3 regions of the Streptomyces sp. W1SF4 genome follow, and region 2 is predicted to be linked to each of the others. Evidence: riboswitches for the same ligand, from Rfam matches in the RefSeq annotation. Region 2 holds a riboswitch; each other region holds the start of a gene.

What was found. A riboswitch is a leader RNA that binds a small molecule or an ion and turns the genes downstream of it on or off. The one in region 2 is predicted to bind cyclic di-AMP.
Region 1: linked by a shared signal. The riboswitch ahead of D1J60_RS14165 (transglycosylase family protein) and the one ahead of D1J60_RS29660 (M23 family metallopeptidase) in region 2 are both predicted to bind cyclic di-AMP.
Region 3: linked by a shared signal. The riboswitch ahead of D1J60_RS26785 (M23 family metallopeptidase) and the one ahead of D1J60_RS29660 (M23 family metallopeptidase) in region 2 are both predicted to bind cyclic di-AMP.

What each region holds. Positions count from the first base shown of each region.
Region 1 covers NZ_CP034350.1:3,064,190-3,071,158, forward strand. The annotation lists gene D1J60_RS14155 (septum formation initiator family protein) at 1-65, opposite strand, end outside; gene eno (phosphopyruvate hydratase) at 193-1,479, opposite strand; gene D1J60_RS14165 (transglycosylase family protein) at 1,796-2,545, opposite strand; cyclic di-AMP (ydaO/yuaA leader) riboswitch at 2,548-2,720, opposite strand; gene D1J60_RS14170 (transglycosylase family protein) at 2,996-4,060, opposite strand; gene D1J60_RS14175 (cytochrome P450) at 4,188-5,414, opposite strand; gene D1J60_RS14180 (globin domain-containing protein) at 5,585-6,784, shown strand; gene D1J60_RS14185 (nucleoside triphosphate pyrophosphohydrolase) at 6,781-6,969, opposite strand, start outside.
Region 2 covers NZ_CP034350.1:6,377,346-6,384,314, reverse strand. The annotation lists gene D1J60_RS37475 (hypothetical protein) at 1-482, shown strand, start outside; gene D1J60_RS29680 (SdpA family antimicrobial peptide system protein) at 479-1,087, shown strand; gene D1J60_RS29675 (sporulation-delaying protein SdpB family protein) at 1,069-2,010, shown strand; gene D1J60_RS29670 (MBL fold metallo-hydrolase) at 2,076-3,269, opposite strand; gene D1J60_RS29665 (SGNH/GDSL hydrolase family protein) at 3,438-4,223, opposite strand; gene D1J60_RS29660 (M23 family metallopeptidase) at 4,387-5,388, opposite strand; cyclic di-AMP (ydaO/yuaA leader) riboswitch at 5,393-5,595, opposite strand; gene D1J60_RS29655 (tyrosine-protein phosphatase) at 5,927-6,694, shown strand; gene D1J60_RS29650 (aspartate aminotransferase family protein) at 6,743-6,969, opposite strand, start outside.
Region 3 covers NZ_CP034350.1:5,711,755-5,718,723, reverse strand. The annotation lists gene D1J60_RS26800 (bifunctional GNAT family N-acetyltransferase/acetate--CoA ligase family protein) at 1-2,031, opposite strand, end outside; gene D1J60_RS26795 (HPr family phosphocarrier protein) at 2,242-2,523, shown strand; gene D1J60_RS26790 (GntR family transcriptional regulator) at 2,732-3,397, opposite strand; gene D1J60_RS26785 (M23 family metallopeptidase) at 3,567-4,370, opposite strand; cyclic di-AMP (ydaO/yuaA leader) riboswitch at 4,383-4,540, opposite strand; gene D1J60_RS26780 (pitrilysin family protein) at 4,758-6,125, opposite strand; gene D1J60_RS26775 (pitrilysin family protein) at 6,146-6,969, opposite strand, start outside.

The sequences.
Region 1 (6,969 bases), 3.3 Mb from region 2:
TCGCCGAGCTGCTTGAGCCGGGTCGCCGTCGAGAAGGTGGAGAACCGATCCCGGTTCCCGGCCATGGCCCCGCCTCCCCTGTGCGCGCACTACGCAATACGTCCCCGCACACGGTACGGGACCGAGTGCGGGGACGTACGGAGGCTGCGACCCCAGGGGTGTCCCCCCGGGAGGTGCCGCCCTGAGGCGGTGTCAGCCCTTGAAGCGCGGGAAGGCGCTGCGGCCGGCGTACACGGCGGCGTCGTCGAGGATCTCCTCGATGCGCAGCAGCTGGTTGTACTTGGCGACGCGGTCCGAGCGGGCCGGGGCGCCGGTCTTGATCTGACCGCAGTTCACGGCGACGGCGAGGTCGGCGATGGTGACGTCCTCGGTCTCGCCGGAGCGGTGCGACATCATGCACTTGAAGCCGTTGCGCTGGGCCATCTCGACGGCGTCGAGGGTCTCGGTCAGGGAGCCGATCTGGTTCACCTTCACGAGCAGGGCGTTCGCGGAGCCCTCCTCGATGCCGCGGGCGAGGCGCTCGGGGTTGGTGACGAAGAGGTCGTCGCCGACGATCTGGACCTTGGAGCCCAGGCGGTCGGTGATGGTCTTCCAGCCGGCCCAGTCGTCCTCGAACAGCGGGTCCTCGATGGAGACGAGCGGGTACGCCTCGACGAGCTCGGCGTAGTAGTCGGTCATCTCGGCGGCCGAGCGGGACTGGCCCTCGAACTCGTACTTGCCGTCCTTGTAGAACTCGGACGCGGCGACGTCGAGCGCGAGCGCGATGTCCTTGCCCGGGGTGTAGCCGGCCTGCTTGATGGCCTCGATGATGAGGTCGAGCGCGGCGCGGTTGGACTCCAGGTTCGGGGCGAAGCCGCCCTCGTCGCCCAGGCCGGTGGAGAGGCCCTTGGTGTGCAGGACCTTCTTGAGGGTGTGGTAGACCTCGGCACCCCAGCGCAGCGCCTCGGAGAAGGACTCCGCGCCGATCGGGGCGATCATGAACTCCTGGATGTCGACGTTGGAGTCGGCGTGCGACCCACCGTTGAGGATGTTCATCATCGGAACGGGCAGCAGGTGCGCGTTCGGGCCGCCGAGGTAGCGGAACAGCGGCAGGTCCGAGGCCTCGGACGCGGCGTGCGCGACGGCGAGGGAGACGCCGAGGATGGCGTTGGCGCCGAGCGAGCCCTTGTTGTCGGTGGCGTCGAGGTCGAACATGGCCTGGTCGATCAGGCGCTGCTCGGTGGCGTCGTAGCCGACGAGCTCCGGCCCGATCTGCTCGATGACGGCGAGGACGGCCTTCTCCACGCCCTTGCCCATGTAACGGTTGGGGTCACCGTCGCGGAGCTCGATGGCCTCGAAGGCACCGGTGGAGGCGCCGGACGGAACGGCAGCACGGCCGGTGCTGCCGTCGTCGAGGCCCACCTCGACCTCGACCGTGGGGTTGCCTCGGGAGTCCAGGATTTCCCGGGCTACGACGACGTCGATGGACGGCACGAGCATCTCCTTCTGGGATGTGACGCTGGGTGTGCGGTGGCGTGTGGGCCGTGGGACGGCCTTGCCGACTAGAGCCTAACCGGCTCCGGGGTGTGGGCTGCCCGACCGCCCGGCTCCTGGGACGAAAAAGGGTCCGAATACCCGTCTTCCGGGACATAGGACCCTTGATTTCACGTGCTTGCCGGGGGAACGGGCAGCGGAAGCCGGTGTTCCGGTTCCGCAATGCGGTGACCGGCGGACGACACGCCGCCGCCCGGCGCGTGGGGGGATACGCGCCGGGCGGTGGGGATGCTGCGGGGTGCCGCGAGAGTTACGCGGACGTTCAGGCGAGCTTCAGCTTCTGACCCGGGAAGATCAGGTCGGCGTCGGACACGGTGTCCTTGTTGAGCTCGAAGAGCTTCTCCCAGCCGCCCTTGACCTTGTTGGCGTCGGCGATGGTGCCGAGGGTGTCGCCTTCCTTGACCGTGTAGGTGCCGTTGCCCGTCTGCGGGGTCTCGGCCTTCGGGGTCGACGGCTTGGCCGGGGTCCAGTTGCCGGAGCCGGCGCCGGAGCCCTTGGTCTCGGTCTCGGTCTTCGGCGCGGACGGCTTGGCCGGGGCGGGCTTCGCCGGGGCCGGCTTGGCCGGAGCGGGCTTGGCCGGGGCCGGCTTGGTCTCGGGCTTCGGCTTGGCCGGGGTGGTCGAACCGCCGCCGTTGTACGAGGAGTTGGACAGGCCGACGCCGCAGTGCGGCCACGCGCCCTTGCCCTGGCCCTTGAGGACCTTCTCGGCGATGGCTATCTGCTGGCCCTTGGTGGCCTGGTTGGCCTGCGCGGCGTACGACTTGCCGCCGTACGCGGCCCAGGTGGAGGCGGAGAACTGCAGGCCGCCGTAGTAGCCGTTGCCGGTGTTGATGGACCAGTTGCCGCCGGACTCGCAGGCGGCGACCTTGTCCCACTCGGCCGCGGTGGCGGCGCTGGCGGTACCGGCGGCCATCAGCGGGGCCGCGACGGCGACACCGGCGACACCGGCGAGCGTGACGATGCGGACGGCCTTGGAGCCGCGGCGGTGCTTGCCCTTGCCGGAAAGCAGCATGGATTTCTCCTCACCGACGCCTTCGAGGTGAGCTGTCGGGTTCGGGCGGATGAGTTGCCCGGTCACGCGGCGCGGCGCGTGTCTTCACCCCTAGCCGGTACGCGGGCCGTCTCTCAACGGCCCTTCCCGGCGCCTACCTTGGTTCCCCCGCTCCTGCCTTCGGCGCTTGCGCGACGACTGTTCCCTCCGTCCGCCGGCAGGATTCGGCGATGCGGTCGAAGGAGCCCGCGGTGGCGAGCGATTCAGAAGGTAGACAGGTCTCTCCCCGATGTTCAACGTGTGATTTTGGGGAGAAACCGGCCTACTTGCCTTCCTGAAGAGCACGTTTGTGCAGGTGAGAAGGGGGTTTGCAACAGTTCCGGAACGAGACACGCCAGTTGTCCGGAAGAGATGCATGTCTCATTTGGCGATAACGGACATTCAACTCTTAATGGATGTCCGAACTGCCCACTATTTCTTGGTTAGATCCAGGTTCTGTCCGGGCTTGATGAGGTCCGCGTCCCCACCGATGACCTGCTCGTTGGCCTTGTAGAGCTCGTCCCAACCGCCCTTGACGCCCTTGGCCTTCGCGATGTCCGAAAGGCTGTCGCCCGGCTTCACGGTGTAGACGGGCTCCGCGGCGGGTACTGACGCCGCGCCAGGCGCCCCCTGCACCTCGATGGCGGCCGGGCCGCGGTGCTTGCCCGAGCCGTCCGACGCCGCGCCGGACGGGGTGCCCGCCGTGGCGCCCGGGGTGGCCGGAGCGGTGGGCGTGGCGCCCGGGGCGGGAGTCGCACCCGGGGTGGCCGGAGCCGTCGGGGTGGCGCCCGGGGCCGTCGGGGTGCCCGGGGCCGTGGGCGTGCCCGGGGTGGGCGTGCCGGGGGTGGGCGTGCCCGGCGTCGGCGTGGGCGTGCCGGGCGTCGTGGGCTGGACCGTGTAGTCCGGCTCGGGCATGACGGGCAGTCCGCTGGAGGGGCCCAGCGGGTAGTCCGGCAGCCCGCTCGGGTTGGACGGGGTGCCCGGCGCCGGGGTCGGGGCCCCGAAGTCCGTGGAGGGCTTGCCCTTGCCCGCGTTCGGCACCGAACCGTCGGGGCGGCCCTTGGTGGGCGCGACGGGCGCGGGCTCCAGCTTGTCACCGGGGTCCACGTCGGGCGCGGGGCCCTGCTGGGTCAGCCCGGCCGAGGCGGAGCACAGCGGCCACGCCTGGGGGCCCTGGGAGGCCAGCACGCGCTCGGCGACCGCGATCTGCTGGGAGCGGCTGGCGAGGTCGGGGCGCTCCGCGTACGCGAGGCCGCCGGCGTTGCGCCACTGTTCCAGGGTGAACTGCAGGCCGCCGTAGGCGCCGCTGCCGGAGTTCGCGCTCCAGGTGCCGCCGCTCTCGCAGTCGGCGACCTTGTCCCACGTGGCGGTGTCGGCCGCGTTCGCACCTGTGGCGGCGAGCAGCGGCATGGCCAGCGCGGAGCCGGTGACTCCTGCGGTGACGACGATCGCGGGTACCTGGCGGGGGCGTCTGTGGCGGCCGTTCCCGGGAAGCATGAGGCTGCACCTTTCGCATAACGGCGGGGTAACGGCAGAACCTAGCCGCCTTCGAACGGATGTCACAAGTTCGGCGGTGGAACGGTGCGGAACTGACTTCCGGTCAGTCCGGCGGCCCCCCGCGCCCTCAACCGTTCGGGACTGTGAAGCGGACGGGGAGGGTGCGCAGCCCCCGCATGATGAGTCCGCCGCGCCAGCGCAGGTCCGTAGGGGGAATCGCAAGTTCCAGATCCGGCAGACGCTTCAGCAAAGTTCCGAGCGCCGTCTGCCCCTCGAGACGGGCCAGCGGAGCGCCGAGGCAGTAGTGGATCCCGTGGCCGTATCCGAGGTGTTGGTTGTCACTCCGGGAGAGGTCCAGGGTGTCCGGGTCGGCGAACCGCTCCGGGTCGCGGTCGGCCGCCGCGAGGACCACCAGCACGGGGTCCCCCGCCGCGATGTCCTGCCCGCCCAGGACCAGCGGCCGGGTGGCGAACCGCCAGGTGGCCAGCTCCACGGGGCCGTCGTAGCGCAGCAGTTCCTCGACACCGGTCTCCAGCAGCGCGCTCTCCCCGGCCGCGAGGGAGGCCTGGAGGCGCTCGCGCTGGTCCGGGTTCATGAAGAGGGAGTGGATGCCGTTGCCGATGAGGTTCACGGTCGTCTCGAAGCCGGCGAAGAGCAGGATGAAGGCCATCGCCGTGGCCTCCGCCTCCGTCAGATGGTCTCCGTGGTCACTTGCCCGGATCAGATCGGAGATGAGGTCATTGCCCAGATCGTCCCGCTTGCGGTGGATCAGTTCCCCGAGATAGGCCCGCATCTGCTTCACCGAGCGCGCGACCCCTCCGCGCGGCCCGCCGCCGTGCCGGATCATCATCCCGGCCCAGTCGCGGAAGTCGTCCTGGTCCTCCCGCGGTACGCCGAGCATCTCGCAGATGGCGTAGATGGGGAGCGGGAACGCGAACTCGTGGATGAGGTCCGCCTCCCCCCTGCCCGCGAACCGGTCGATCAGGCCGTCGGTCAGCTCCTGCACGCGCGGAGTGAACTCGGCCACACGCCGCGGGGTGAACGCCTTCGACACCAGCCGCCGCAGCCGGGTGTGGTCCGGCGGGTCGATATTCAGCAGGTGCGTCATCAGCTCCGCCTTGCGCTCCCCCGGGATCCCGGTCTTGCCCTTGGCGTGCGCCGGCTCCGCGTGGTGCGCCGGGTTCTTGCTCAGCCGCTGGTCCGCGAGGGCCTGGCGGGCGTCGGCGTACCGCGTCACCAGCCAGGCCTCCACCCCGCTGGGCAGCCGGGTGCGGTGCACCGGGGAGTTCTCGCGCAGCCAGGCGTAGGCCGGGTACGGGTCGGTGGCGAACTCCCAGTCGAAGAGCGTCGGCATCTCCGTACGGGACGGATCGGGCTGGGCGGCGGAGGTCTGATCGTGCACCCGTCGACCGTATCCCGGCTCGCCACCGGCCATCCCTTATGGCCGCTTCATCGCGGCTGTCCGCAGATCGGACATCACTTGACGTCAGGTTCTGCGACATTCCTACTTTCGGTTCTGTGGACGTGAGGATCTTGAAGAGCAGTTTCGCGGTGGTGGAGAGAAGGGCCGAACACGCGGTCAAGTACTTCTACTCCCACCTCTTCTGGCACAACCCCGGACTCCGCGAACTCTTCCCCTCCTCCGCCGAGGACATGGAACGCCAGCGCGACCGGCTCTTCGCCGCGCTCACCCACGTCGTCACCCACCTGGAGAGCGGGACCCTCGTCCCCTACCTACGCGACCTCGGACGCGACCACCGCAAGTTCCTCGTCGGCCCCGAGCACTACGCGGCCGTCGGCACCAGCCTGATCGCCGCCCTCGCCCAGACCTCCGGCGACGCCTGGACCCCGGCCGTCGAGAAGGCCTGGTACGAGGCCTACCAGGTCATCGCCGACACCATGACCGCCGGCGCCGCCGACAGCGACGAACCACCCTGGTGGGAGGCCGAGGTGGTACGCCACCTCCAGTACGGACAGGACATCGGCGTACTGACCCTCGCCCCGCGCACCCCGCTGCCCTACCGCCCCGGCCAGTACGTCAGCGTGAGCAGCACCCGCGTCCCCACCACCTGGCGCACCTACTCCCTCGCCAACGCCCCCCGCCCCGACGGCACCGTCGACCTGCACGTCAGCCGCATCGAAGGCGGCCGCCTGAGCACCGCCCTGGTCCGCGACGTCCTGCCCGGCGAGGTCCTGCGGCTCGGCGCCCCCGGCGGCCGGCTCACCCTGCGCCGCGAGGACCGCCCCCTCACCCTCATCGCCGCCGGCACCGGGTGGGCTCCCGTACGCGCCCTGCTGGAGGAACTCCTCCAGCACCCTCCCGACCACGACGTACGCCTCTTCGTCGTCGCCCGGGACGCCGCGCACCTCTACGACCGGCCCCTGATCGACCGGCACGCAGCCGCCTGCCGCTGGCTCGGCGTCACCTACATCACGCCCGCCCCCGGGCAGCACCGCAACCAGGCCACCGACCGGCTGGCGACGGCCCTCGGCAACCGCGCCCTTTGGCGGGAACAGGACGTCTACCTCAGCGGGCCGGCCCTGTTCGTCGAGGAGACCTCCCACCTCCTCCAGGAACTCGGAGCCCGCCCCGACCGCCTCTTCCACGACGCCGTCCCCGTCGCCGGCTCACAGCGCCCCCGCCCGCTGGGCTTCGGCGAGTGGTTCCTGCACCGGCCGTCCCCGCAGTGGCACAACCCCTCGGCCCGCGCCCCGCGCGACTAAACCGCGTCCTCGACACCCTCGGCCGCCCGGATCGCGTCCCGGTAGACGCGGGCCGCCGCGCGCAGCGCCGTCTCCGGGTCGGTCCCCGACGCCTCGGCGCGGGCCGCCAGCTCCAGCAGCTCGTACCCGATGCCCTCGCCCCGGGGCAGCTCCACCGCCACCCCGCCCGCACGCGCCCGCCCGGC
Region 2 (6,969 bases):
CGATCGCCGACGCGCACCCCGAGCTGAAGCGGATGCTCGGCTTCGATCCCGCCAAGCCACGGACCGACGACGAGGCGCTCGACCGGGTCATCGCGGGATACCTGGCCGCCCACCCCGGGTTCCACGAGGACACGGCGGCCGGGTTCCACAGTGGCGATCCGGTGCGCGTCGACGCCGCGCTCCGCGACTTCTCGGTCTCCTTCAACAAGTGGCTCGGGCAGACCTCCCGGCCGGCCGGCGACGGCGCGGGCCCGGCCGGGGTGGCCCAGGCGCGCGGCTGGTTCTGGATGGGCGCCTACGTGGCCGTCTACGTGAACGCCGTGGGCGCCGCCAACGCCGTCGCCTACACGAACGCGGGGGTCGCCACCAACGCCCTCGCCACCCTCGTGGTCGTCACCTGGTACCTGGAGGACGGCAGCCCGAACGGCTCGGACATCGAGCGGGACGCGTTCGTCGACGCCCTGACGTCCGCCCTCACGTGAGGCACGGCCCGGCGGCCACGGAGCAGCACGCCGCCGATCACCCCGGTGTCCCGGTCCGGGTCCTGGTCTCCGCCGCGGGAGGCGTCCTGCTGGTCGGGGCCCTGCTGGCCGGATCGGTCTTCTTCTCGCTTCCGAGCAACGTGCTCTCCACGCGCGACGGGGGTGACCTGAGGGCGCTGTCCGCGAGGCTCCTGCCGCAGAGCTGGGCCTTCTTCACCAAGCCCCCGAGCGACCCCGAGTTCGTCCCCTACCTGGTCTCCGACGGTGGCGTCGCGCACGCCGCGCTGCTGCCGAACTCGCGCGCGGAGAACCTCTACGGGCTCACCCGCCGCCAGCGCGCGCAGGGCCCCGAGGTCGCGGCGATGGCGAACCAGGTGCGGAGGTGGCGGGACTGCGAGGGGATCGAGGGGGACTGCCCGGCCGTGGTCGCCGGGTCCCCGGGAGCCGTCTCCGTCAAGAACACATCCCCGGTCCCGACCCTGTGCGGGCGGGTGGTCCTCGTCGAGACGAGGCCGGTCCCGTGGAAGTTCCGTGACCGGTACGAGGGGTGGCGCCTCGACAAGAGGGCCGCCGTGGTGGAGGCGACGTGTTCGGGGAACGACTGACGGCGGTGCTGGAGCGGTCCGTCCGCCGCTTCCCGGCCGAGTCCCGGGCCCTCGGGGCGGGCAGGTCGGTGATCGCCCTGGCCCAGGCGTCCGTCCTGGCGTTCACCCCGGCGTCGCACCTCTTCGTGCCGGTGGGCGGCACCGAGACCGGCTGCTCGGCCCCGGTGCAGGCCGTGTCGCTGTACTGCCTGGCGGACACGGCGGACCGGCAGGTGGTCAGCCTGGTGGTGCTGGCCCTGCTCCTCGTCGTCGCGAGCGGGATCCTGCCCCGCTTCACGACCGTCCTGCACTTCTGGGCGTCCCTCTCCCTGGGCCAGTCGGTCTCGCTGCCGGACGGGGGCGACGCCGTCGCCCAGGTCGTCACCTTCTTCCTCGTCCTGGCCTGCGCCGGTGACAGGAGGACCTGGCACTGGCAGCGGCCCCGCGGCGGGGACCGGGCGGGATCGGTCTGGACGGGGATCGCCTGGGCGGGCTGGTGGGGGGTGCGGCTCCAGGTCGCGTACATCTACCTCGACAGCGCCCTCGCGAAGCTGCCCGTCGGCCCGTGGTCGGAGGGCAGTGCGACGTACTACGTCGCGCGCATGGAGAACTTCGGGGCGGCCGGCCTGTTCGCCGACCTGTTCCGGTGGGCGACGGGGATCACCCTGATCGCCCTCCTGACCACCTGGGGGACCATCCTCGCGGAAGGCCTGATCGCCCTGTTCCTGCTGCGCCGGGAGTCCCGGCAGGCCGTGGCCGCGGCGATCAGCGCGGCCCTGCACGTCCTGATCGTCCTTCAGATCGGGATCGTGTCCTTCGGGTTCGTCATGGTGGGGGCGGTGCTGTGCGCGGCCTCCCGGGGCGTCGACGCGTACGCCCCGTACTGGCGCGGCCGGCTCTCACACCGGCCGCCGGCCGGTCTCACCGCCCGCCTCCAGCCCTAGGAAACGGCCGTCGGCCGTGGTGCGCACGTTCCCGTGCGCACCACGGCCGACGGCCGTTTCGCGTGTCACCGCTCCCCGGCCAGGTCCAGGTCTGGGGTCCGGGTACCGCCGCGCGGCAGGTCCTGCGGAGCCGGGGTGCGCCACGGGTGGGCGATGGGCGTGGAGACCGGGCGCCACCAGGGCTCGACGGGCAGCGTCCCGGCGGGCTCGAAGGGCTCGCCGGGGCGCGGGGCGGCGACGCGCTGGCCCGCGCCCTCGGCGGCGTCGAGCGTCCACTCGGCGGGCTCGGCCCAGGCGTGGAAGGCCAGGTTGAAGGTGCCCCAGTGGATCGGCAGCAGCGTGCCGGCCGGGGTGCCGCCCTGGAGGTCGAGGTGGGCCCGCAGGCCCTCCTCGGGGGTCATGTGGATGTCGGGCCAGTACTCCGAGTAGGCGCCGATCTGGATCATCGTGGCGTCGAACGGGCCGTGCTCGGCGCCGATCTCCTTGAAGCCCGGGAAGTAGCCGGTGTCCCCGCTGTGGAAGATCCGGTGCTCCGCGCTGCTGACGACCCAGGAGGCCCACAGGGTGAACTGCTGGTTGCGCAGGCCGCGCCCGCAGAAGTGACGGGCGGGAGTGGCGGTGAGGGTGAGGCCCGCGACCTCGGTCGACTCGTTCCAGTCGAGTTCGCGCAGCCGGTCCGGCGAGACGCCCCAGCGCTCCAGGTGCGCGCCGACGCCCAGCGGGACGGCGAAGACCGTGTCCGTGCGGGCCAGGGCCTTGATGGTGGGGAGGTCGAGGTGGTCGTAGTGGTCGTGAGAGATCACGACGACGTCGACGGAGCCCAGCGAGGCCAGCGGCACCGGGACGGGGTGGAGCCGCTTGGGCCCGGCGAAGGGGAAGGGGGAGCAGCGGTCGCCCCACACGGGGTCGAAGAGGACGCGGCGCCCGTCGATCTCCGCGAGGATGCTGGAGTGGCCCATCCAGGTCAGCCGGAGCCCGCTGGCCGGCGGCTTGGCCAGGTCGGCGAGGGTGGTCGGGTGGACGGGGATCGGCGCTTCGGGGCTGCGGCGGGCCCGCTGCTCCTTGTGGAAGTAGAGCTTGGCGAACTCCGCCATCGATCCGGAAGGCCTGGTCCGGGCCCCCACCGGGTTCTGGAAGACGCCGTCGGCGAAGTTCGGCGAGCGCAGGATCCGCTCCAGCCGTGCGCCGGACGGGTCCGCGCCGAAGGCTTCGGGCCGCAGGGCGCGCAGCCGGGGACGCGGGGGAAGGGAGCCGGTCAAGGCGCCTCCTGGGAGGGTGCGGGACAGGACGGTCGAGTGCTACGACCATCCCAACGCACACCGGCCCCCGAGGATTCCGCCGCGCGGTGTCCGGACAGCCGTGGCGGCCGTCACCCCGCTGCCCGTCCCCCGCCGCCCCTCCCCCGCTCCCCCTCCCCCGCGCGTCCGTTACAGCGGCAGCAGGTCCGGGCGCTTGGCCTCGACGTGGTCGCCGGAGGACTCGCCGCGCAGCCGGCGGCCGATCCACGGGACGAGGTGCTCGCGCGCCCACTGGATGTTGTCGCGGGTGACGTCGACCGAGCCGCGCGGCGGGACGGGCGGCCAGGGCTGGTCCGGGTCGGCCGGCACCTCGTAGCCGAGGACCTGTGCGGCGCGCAGCGCGACGCGGGTGTGGCCCTCGGGCGAGAGGTGGAGCCGGTCGTGGTCCCAGGCCCGGCGGTCCTGGACGGTCTTGAGGGACCACAGGTCGAGCACGGGGCAGTCGTAGCGGTCGGCGATGGCGCGGACGTGGACGTTGTACGTCGCGATCTTGCCGCGCAGGTGCTTGAGGACCGGCACGCCCCGCGTGTCGAAGCCGGTGGTGATCATCACGAGGCCCACGGAGGCCTTGAGGTCGGCGAGGGCCGCCTCGAACCGTTCCGCGACGTCGTCCGGGTCGCTGCCGGGGCGGATGATGTCGTTGCCGCCCGCGCAGAAGGTCACGAGGTCGGGGGCGAGTTCCTTGGCTCTCGGGACCTGGTCGGCCACGATCTGGTCGAGTACTTTGCCCCGCACGGCCAGATTCGCGTACCGGAAGTCGTGCTCGTCGCGCTGATCGGCCAGGAGTACGGCGAGGCGGTCCGCCCAGCCGAGGTAAGAATCCCCGGGTCCCGGGTCTCCCACGCCTTCGGTGAAGCTGTCCCCGATCGCCGCGTACGAGCCGATGGTCTTCAGTGTCGTCTTCGTCGCTGCCACAGGACAGCATCCTTCACCTTGGCAACCAACCTACGCCAACGTAATGAGGGGTTGACGGGCCGTGATCTATACCACGCGGGGGATAAGGAATAAGTACACGCGGGGCCGGGACCCCCCTCGGGCCCCGGCTCCGCGCGCGTCCTCGTGCCGACGGCGGGTGCCGTCAGATGCTCACGCCCTTGGAGCGGAGGTAGGCGAGCGGGTCGATGTCCGAGCCGTAGGACGGCCCCGTGCGGATCTCGAAGTGGAGGTGCGGGCCGGTCACGTTGCCGGTCGCGCCGGAGAGGCCGATGGCCTGGCCGCCGGTGACGCTCTGGCCGACGGAGACGGAGAGCGAGGAGAGGTGGCCGTACTGGGAGTACTTGCCGTCGGCGTGCCTGATGACGACCTCGTTGCCGTACGCACCGCCCCAGCCTGCGGAAACCACGGTGCCCGCGCCGACGGCCCGGACGGTGGTGCCGGTGCTCGCGATGAAGTCGACGCCGGTGTGGTAGCCGGAGGACCACATGGCGCCGCTCGTGCGGTACTGGGTGGAGACGCCGCCGCCGACGGGGGCGGTGAAGCCGGACGCGGCGGCCGGCGCGGCGGGCGCTGCGGCCTTCTCGCTCTTGGCGGCGGCGCCGGAGCCCTGGGCGGCCGCGCCGCCGGACGTACGGCTGGGCTTGCCGGCGGTAGTCTTGCCCGCGGCCTTCGGGGCCTTGCCGTTCAGGCCCTCGGGCGCGGCCGGAGCCTCGCTGGAGGATTCCTCGACCGGGGCCGCAGGGGCCTTGGGGGCGGGGGCCGCGTCCTGGCCGCCGACGAGGTTCAGCTTCAGGCCCGGGTGGATGAGGGAGGGGTCGGCGCCGACGGCCTCGCGGTTGTCGGCGTACAGCTGCTCCCAGCCGCCCTCGATGTGGCGCTCGGCGGCGATCTTGGAGAGGTAGTCGCCCGGCACGACCGTGTAGACGGTGGGTGCCGCCGCCGTGGGGGCGGCCGCGGGGGCGGCGGAGCGGAGGGCCTGCGGGGCCTGCGCGCTCTGGGCGGGGACGGACGCGGCCGGGGCGGCGTTGGCGCCGGCGGCACCCATCAGCGGGAGCGCGAGGGCCGCTCCGCCGGTTCCGGCGACGGCGAAGCCACGGGATATCGAACGGGACTTCGGACGGCGGTGCTTACCCTTTCCGGGCATGGCGAATTCCTCTCCGGCGCCTGCGAGGTGAGCTGTCGGGTTCGGACTGGAGATGTCCGGCCGTACGTGCGGTGCACGGGTTCGGCTTCACCCCTAGCTGCGCCGGAAATGATCCGGAACAGCGGCCTACCTGGTTCCCCCGCTCCTGCCGCGCGCGATGGTCGGGTGCGGTTCCCGGGCGGCGGCAGGATTAGGCGGTCCACCCGGATCGATCGCGAAGGTAATCGAGCGGGGTGGCGGGCAACAAGCCGCGAATTCCCTGACGGATTCGCAGATTGGGGGGATCAATGGAATTCCGGTCACCCTGCGTCCATTCCGCACCATCAACAACCGCTCTCACAAGGCAATTCGGTTCCCGCGATCAGGCACGCACGGTCACCGTATGATCTGGCTCACGGGGCCGGGCCCGATCTCGCCTCCACATATGGCAAGTTGGTCCCAACCGGACCAATTCGGACACCACGACCCACGCGGAGGAGTACACGTGACCCAGCAGATACCCCAGCCCCTTCCGGCCGGACCCGAACGCGGCACGGAGATGACGGGAGTGCGCAACTTCCGTGACGTGGGCGGGTTGCCGACCACGGACGGACGGAGGGTCAGGCCGGGACGACTGTTTCGAAGCGGACATCTGGCGCATGCCACCGAAACCGATACAGAGTTCCTCGCCTCGCTGGGGCTGCACACCGTCTTCGACTTCCGCAACGCGGCCGACCACGCGCTGGAGGGCCCGGACGTCGAACTGCCGGGCGTGCGCAACGTGAACATCCCGCTGACGGATCCGGCCGACGGCCGGGAGTTCTGGAAGATGGTCCGCGACGGCGAGCTCGACCAGCTCCGCGGCCTCCTGGGCGAGGGCCGGGCCGCCGCCCGCATGACGGACTCGTACCGCACGATCATCCGCACCCGCACCGCCGAACACAGCCGCGTCGTGCACGCCCTCGCGCTGGACAGCGTGCCGGCTCTGATGCACTGCGCCGCCGGCAAGGACCGGGCCGGGCTGTCGGTCGCGGTGACGCTGCTCGCGCTGGGCGTGGAACGCGAGGCGATCGTGGCGGACTACCTGGAGTCCAACGTCCCGCACAACCGCTACCGGGTGCGCCGGGGCAGCGACGCCCCCGAGGCCCGCTCCCCCGAGGTGATGGAGCTGCTGGCGCCGCTGTTCGACGCGCGCGCGGAGTACCTGCTCGCGGCCTTCGCCGTCATCGACGAGCAGTGGGGCGGGGTGGGGCGCTACCTCACCGAGGGGCTCTCGCTCGCGCCCGAGGCCCTGGAGCGGCTGCGGGACCGGCTCCTGGAGGGCTGAGGCGGGACGGCCGGAGGGGCCCGTCGGGGACCCCTCCGCCGCCGCGCCTCAGCGGTTGCCGACCGCCTGCTTCACCAGGGTCCGGCCGAAGTCCCACATCAGGGCGCCCCCGCCGTGCGCCTCGTCCATGACCTCCTGGAAGGCCCCGACGAAGCGCTCCACGTCCGCCTCGTCCACGATCAGCGGCGGGATCAGCTTGATGACCTCCAGGTGGTCCCCGGAGACCTGGGTGAGGATCCGGTGCCTGCGCAGCAGCGGCACCACGACCATCTGCG
Region 3 (6,969 bases), 670 kb from region 2:
GACCTGGCCGGTCTCGGCGTTGTCCCGGCGCCACCGGGCGTACCGCACGGCCTCGGCGACGGCCTTCACGGCGCGCTCGGCCGCGGGGTAGGCGGGGATCCGGCCGGCGCCCTCGATGCCGTGGGTGCCACCGTGGGCGCCGCCGCCGGGCACCTCGGCGGGCGGCGGGGGCGAGGCGGGGGGCGTGTCGCCGGCCGCGGCGGCCAGGGCTTCGACGAGGTCGCCGAGTTCCACGTGGACCACGGCGACGGGCTTGCCCGGGACCTCGGCGACGGCCTCCCGCAGCGCCTGCGCGAGGTCGTCGGCGAGCCGGCGGTCGCTCACGGAGGGGATGGCGGTGACGACGACGGCGTCGCAGTCCCCGGAGGCGAGCGCCGCGCGCAGGGCGGCGCGGAAGTCGGCCGGGCCGGCGGCGGTCGTCAGGTCCAGCGGGGGCAGCGGGCGCAGTCCCTCGGTCAGGCAGGCGTCGTAGGTGAGGACTCCGAGGGACTCGGAGTTGCCGAGGATGGCCACCCTGGGGCCGGCCGGCAGCGGCTGCCCGGCCAGCAGCAGGCCGACGTCGACCAGCTCGGTGACGGTGTCGACGCGGATGACGCCGGCCTGGCGGAGCAGCTCGGAGACGGTGGCCTCGGGGAGCCGGGTGCCGGGGACGACGTGTCCGGCGGGGGTGTGGCGGCCGCCGAGGGCGACGACGACGGGCTTGACCGCGGCGGTGCGGCGGGCGAGGCGGGTGAACTTGCGCGGGTTGCCGAGGGTTTCCAGGTACATGAGGGCGACGTCGGTGGCCTCGTCCTCGTACCAGTACTGGAGGATGTCGTTGCCCGAGACGTCGGCCCGGTTCCCGGCGGAGACGAAGGACGACAGTCCCTCGCCGCGCCGCAGCAGGGCGGACAGCAGGGCGATGCCGATGGCCCCGGACTGGGTGAACAGGCCGATCGGGCCGCGCGCGGAGGCGGGGGCCGGGGCGAGGCAGGCGTTCAGCTCCACCTCCGGGGCGGTGTTGATCACCCCGAAGGCGTTGGGCCCGATGAGCCGCATCCCGTACGAGCGGACCTGCCGCACCAGTTCGCGCTGGCGGGCGAGTCCGGCCGGGCCGCTCTCGCCGTATCCGGCGGACAGCACCACCAGGCCCTGCACTCCGTGCTCGCCGCAGGCGGCCACGGCGTCGGGGACCCGGTCCGCGGGGACGGCGATCACGGCGAGGTCGACGGGGGCGCCGACGTCGGCGAGGGCGCGGTAGGCCCGTACGCCTTCGAGGAGGTCGCCCTCCATGCCGGGGGCGCGGGCCTCGTTGACGGCGTAGAGGTGTCCGCGGAAACCGCCGTCGCGCAGGTTGCGCAGGGCGGTGGCGCCCACGCCGGCACCGGAGCGGCTGGCGCCGATCACCGCGACGGAGCCGGGGGCGAGGAGGCGCTGGACGGAGCGGGCCTCGGCGCGCTGTTCGCGGGCGCGCTGGACGGCGAGGGACTCGGCGGTGGGTTCGAGGTCGAGGGTGAGGTGGACGGAGCCGTCCTCGAAGCTGCGCTTCTGCTGGTAGCCGACGTCCGTGAACACCTTGATCATCCTGGTGTTGGCGGGCAGCACCTCGGCCGCGAACCTGCGGATCCCCCGTTCGCGGGCCACCGCGCCGATGTGCTCCAGGAGGGCGGAGGCGACCCCGCGGCCCTGGTGGGCGTCCTGGACGAGGAAGGCGACCTCGGCCTCGTCGGCGGGGGCGGAGGCGGGCCGGCCGTCGGGGCCGATGCGGTCGAAGCGGACCGTGCCGATGAACTCGCCGCCGATGGTCGCGGCGAGGCCGACCCGGTCGACGTAGTCGTGGTGGGTGAAGCGGCGGACGTCGCGGTCCGAGAGGCGGGGGTAGGGCGCGAAGAAGCGGTAGTACTTCGACTCGTCCGAGACCTGTTCGTAGAAGCTGACCAGGCGGCCCGCGTCCTCGGTGGTGATGGGGCGGATCCGGGCGGTGCCGCCGTCGCGCAGCACGACGTCCGCTTCCCAGTGGGCCGGGTAGGAGGGGTCCGACGCGGTGGTCATGGGGCCACCTTAAGGGGCGGTCCGGCCGGGTGTGCGGGTGCGGTGGGCGGCCCGCCCGGCGAGCGCGCGGCGAATGCGGCACACCGTGGCGAACCAGTGCAAGCTGGGGAGGGTCGAACGGCGGTGGATGCGGGCCGAAGGTCGGTCCGAGCATTCCGGACGGCGTGAGAGACTGGTCTAGACAACCCGTAGAACCTGAAGGGCATCACCATGGCAGAGCGCCGCGTCAACGTCGGCTGGGCCGAGGGCCTGCACGCTCGTCCCGCCTCGATCTTCGTCCGGGCGACGACCGCCTCCGGAGTTCCGGTGACCATCGCGAAGGCCGGCGGCGACCCCGTCAACGCCGCGTCGATGCTGGCGGTCCTGGGCCTGGGCGCCCAGGGCGGCGAGGAGATCGTCCTGGCTTCCGACGCCGAGGGCGCGGACGCCGCGCTCGACCGCCTCGCGAAGCTGGTCGCCGAGGGTCTCGAGGAGCTCCCCGAGACCGTCTGACCCCTTCGGGTCCGGTACACCGGAAGCCGCGCTCCCCACACCCGGGGGACCGCGGCTTCCGTGCTTTCCCGTTCGGGTGATCCGCGAATTCGACGCGACGGGACCCGGCGGCAGCGGCGGCGCAAAAATCGACGGCAATTCCCCGGCAGTCCCGGCGGGCGGAAAGAACGGACGGGCGGGAATACCCCTCCGTTGTATACGGGAATTGTTAATGCGGAGAGCCCGCCGTGTTTACGGCAGGTTGCGGATTCCTCACCCTCGGCCGGTGCGCCCCGGCCGACCTCTGCGCGTGCAGCGCGGTCAGGGCCCTGGCCCGCTCCGCGTCACCGCGCGCGACGGCGTCCACGATCGCGGCGTGCTCGGCCCAGCACTCCACGGGCTGCGCGGGGGTCTCGACCACGTACATCCAGGCGATCTTGTGCCGGGTCTGGGTCAGCAGGGCGATCAGACCCGGGCTCGCGGAGGCCTGGGCCAGCGTCTCGTGGAACCAGCTCCCCAGGGAGCGCAGGTCCTCCCCCCGGCCCCGGCCGGCCCGCTCCCGGCCCAGCCTGACCAGCCCCCGCAGCACCTTGAGGTGGCCGTCGGTGCGCCGCCGGGCGGCCCGGGAGGCCGCGAGCGGCTCCAGCAGCATCCGCAGCTCCAGGAGGTCGGCGGCCTCCTGCGCGGTCGGCTCGGCCACACAGGCGCCCGCGTGCCGCCGCGTGGTGACGAAGCCCTCGGACTCCAGGGTCCGCAGCGCCTCGCGGACCGGAACGCGCGAGACCCCGTAGCGGCGGGCGAGCACCTCCTCGGTCAGCCGGCCGCCCGGACCGAAGAAACCGGAGACGATGTCGTCGCGAATCGCTGTGCACACCGCGTGCGCCGGAATACGCAAGGCCGGACCTCCGCTGGTTTCGTTTCGGTTTATCGTGGCCGTGCCGCGACTCTATTGCAATACGCGGCGGGTTTACGAGCGGGTGCGGAAAGAGGGCCGGAAATACGAGGAAGGCCCCGGCTCGGTGAGCCGGGGCCTTCCTCGGTGAAGCGTGCCGCGTGCGTGCGGGTCAGACGCCGACGCCGTGGTTGCGCAGGTACGTCAGCGGGTTGATGTCCGTGCCGTACGTGGCGCCGGTGCGGGCCTCGAAGTGCAGGTGCGGGCCGCTGGAGTTGCCCGTGGAGCCCGACAGGCCGATCTGCTGGCCCGGGGTGACCGTCTGGCCGGCGGAGACGCTCAGCGACATCAGGTGCCCGTACTGGGTGTAGGTGCCGTCGTTGTGGCGGATGACGACGTTGTTGCCGTACGCGCCGCCCCAGCCGGCCTCGACGACGGTGCCCGCGCCCACGGCGTGGACGATGCTGCCCTCGTCGGCGTGGAAGTCGATGCCCGTGTGGCTGCCGGAGGACCACATGCCGCCGCCCGCGCCGTACTGGGTGCTGACGTAGGAGCCGTCCACCGGGGCGACGAAGGTGTTGAGGCGCTTGCGGGCCTCTTCCTGGGCGGCCTTCTCGGCGGCCTCGCGCTCGGCCTTCTCCTTGGCCTCGGCGGCGCGCTTGGCCTCGGAGGCCCGCGTCTTCGCCTCGGCCTCGGCCTGCGCCTGCGCGGCGACGGCCTCGGCGGCGCTCTGCTGGGTGGCGGCCTGGACCTCGATGTCGTCCTGCAGACCGTCGGCGACGACGATCGCGTTCTGACCGGTGTCCTCCATGGACGGGGAGCTGCTGTGGTCCGCCGCGAAGGCCGGAGCGGCCAGGGTGCCGACCACGCCCGTGGTGGCGAGGGCGGCGACGCCGGCGAAGCCGGCGGTCTTGCGGCTCAGACGGCTGGAACCACGGTGCTTACCAGAACCGGCGGCACGACTGCCAAACGCCATGAAGGGGGTGATCCTTTCCTTCCCTCTCGCCTACCGGGTTAGCTGACGGGTTCGGAGCAGGAAGGTCTCCTACGGGCCTCCTCTGGCGAGGGGGTCCGATTCACCCCAGGGACATGTGGGTCCCCGGCTCCCCAGGCTCGCGCCTGACGGGGACTCGGCGATCGCTGTCCGGTGCCGCGGGTGCGGCGGTTACAACTGACGAACAGCACGGCCGACGCTAGGCGGATCATCAGTCAATCGCCAAACAGACGAGCGGTTTTGTTGCGTACGCCACACCGCATACCTGCAACCACGCCACCAAACGGACAAAGGGGGCTCCGGCGGATGTTCCGCCGGAGCCCCCCTGGAAACGGGCCGGAGCCCGGCCCGTCTCGGGCCCCCCGCCGCTCAGTTGGAGACGACGGTGACCTCACCGATCCCGAGGGCCAGGACGGGCTCCTCGATCTGCGCGGCGTCGCCCACCAGGATGGTGACCAGACGGTCCACCGGGAAGGCGTTCACCACGGCCGAAGTGGCCTCCGCCGTACCGGTTTCGGCCAGCCGCGCGTACAGCCGCGCCTGGTAGTCGTCCGGCAGCTCCTGCTCCACCTGGTCGGCGAGCGTGCCGGCGACGGAGGCGGCCGTCTCGAACTTCAGCGGGGCCACGCCCACCAGGTTCTGCACCGCCACGTCCCGCTCGGCGTCGGTCAGGCCGCCCTCCGCGAGGGTCCGCAGCACCTTCCACAGGTCCTCCAGCGCCGGACCCGTGTTGGGGGTGTCCACCGAACCGCTGATGGCGAGCATCGAGGCGCCCTTGCCGTCGGCGGTCGAGCGCAGCACCTGCCCGAAGGCGCGCACGCCGTAGGTGTAGCCCTTCTCCTCGCGCAGCACCTTGTCCAGGCGGGAGGTGAGGGTGCCGCCGAGGCAGTAGGTGCCGAGGACCTGCGGGGCCCAGACGATGTCGTGCCGGTCCGGGCCGATCCGGCCGATCAGCAGCTGCGTCTGGACGGCGCCGGGCCGGTCCACGATGACCACGCGGCCCGTGTCGTCGGCCGTCACCGGCTGCACCGGGCGGGCCGGGGCGGTGTCGCCGGTCCAGGCGCCCAGGGTGTCCGCCAGCAGGGCGTCCAGGTCGATGCCGGTCAGGTCGCCGACGACCACCGCGGTGGCGGTGGAGGGGCGTACGTGGGCCTCGTAGAAGGCGCGTACGGCACCGGAGTCGATCCGCGCGACCGTGTCCTCGGTTCCCTGGCGCGGGCGGGACATCCGCAGCGCGGCCGGGAACAGCTCCTTGGAGAGCTCCTTGGCGGCGCGGCGCTGCGGGTTGGCCAGCTCGTGCGGGATCTCGTCGAGCCGGTTGCGCACCAGGCGGTCGACCTCGCTGTCGGCGAAGGCGGGCGCGCTCAGGGCCTCGGCGAGCAGGGCGAGCGCCTTGGGCAGCCGGGAGGCCGGGACCTCCAGGGAGACCCTCAGGCCGGGGTGGTCGGCGTGGGCGTCGAGGGTGGCGCCGCAGCGCTCCAGCTCGGCGGCGAACTCCTCGGCGGAGTGCTTGTCGGTGCCCTCCGACAGGGCACGGGCCATGATGGTGGCCACCCCGTCGAGGCCCTCGGGCTCGGCGTCCAGCGGGGCCGCGAGGTTGACCTCGACCGCCACCACCTGCTGGCCGGGGCGGTGGCAGCGCAGCAGGGTCAGGCCGTTGGACAGCGTGGAGCGCTCCGGGGCCGGGAAGGCCCACGGCTTCGCCTCGCCGGCCTGCGGCCGCGGGTGGAAGGTCATCGTGACGGCTGCGGTGTCGCTCACTGCTCCGCCCCCTCGTTCTCGTCGTGCTGCTCGGTCTCGTGGGCCTCGGCGCCGGCCAGCGGCTCGTAGACCAGCACCGCGCGGTTGTCGGGGCGCAGCCTGGCCGCGGCCACGGCCTGCACCTCCTCGGCGGTGACGTCCAGCACCCGCTGGACGGCGGTCAGGGCGAGCTGGGGGTCGCCGAACAGCACCGCGAAGCGGCACAGTTCGTCGGCGCGGCCGGCCACGGTGCCGAGCCGGTCCAGCCACTCGCGCTCCAGCTGCGCCTGCGCGCGCTCCATCTCCTCGGCCGTCGGGCCCTCGGCGGCGAACCGCGCGAGCTCCTCGTCGACGGCCGCCTCGATGGCGGGCACCTCGACGCCGCTGGAGGTCTTGACGTCCAGCCAGCCCAGCGAGGGCGCGCCGGCCAGGCGCAGCATGCCGAACCCGGCCGCCACGGCCGTCTGGTCACGGCGTACCAGGCGGTTGTGCAGGCGCGAGGACTCACCGCCGCCCAGCACGGTCAGCGCCACGTCGGCGGCGTCGCACTCGCGGGTGCCGTCGTGCGGCAGGCGGTAGGCGGCCATCAGCGCACGCGCCGGGACCTCCTCGACGATCTCCTCGCGCAGCTGCCCGCCCATGGTCTCCGGGAGCGAGCCGTCGCGCGGCGGCTGCTTGCCGTCGTGCGCCGGGATGGTGCCGAAGTACTTCTCGATCCAGGCGAGGGTCCGCTCCGGGTCGATGTCGCCGACGACCGACAGCACGGCGTTGTTGGGCGCGTAGTACGTACGGAAGAAGTCGCGCGCGTCCTCCAGGGACGCCGCGTCCAGGTCGGCCATCG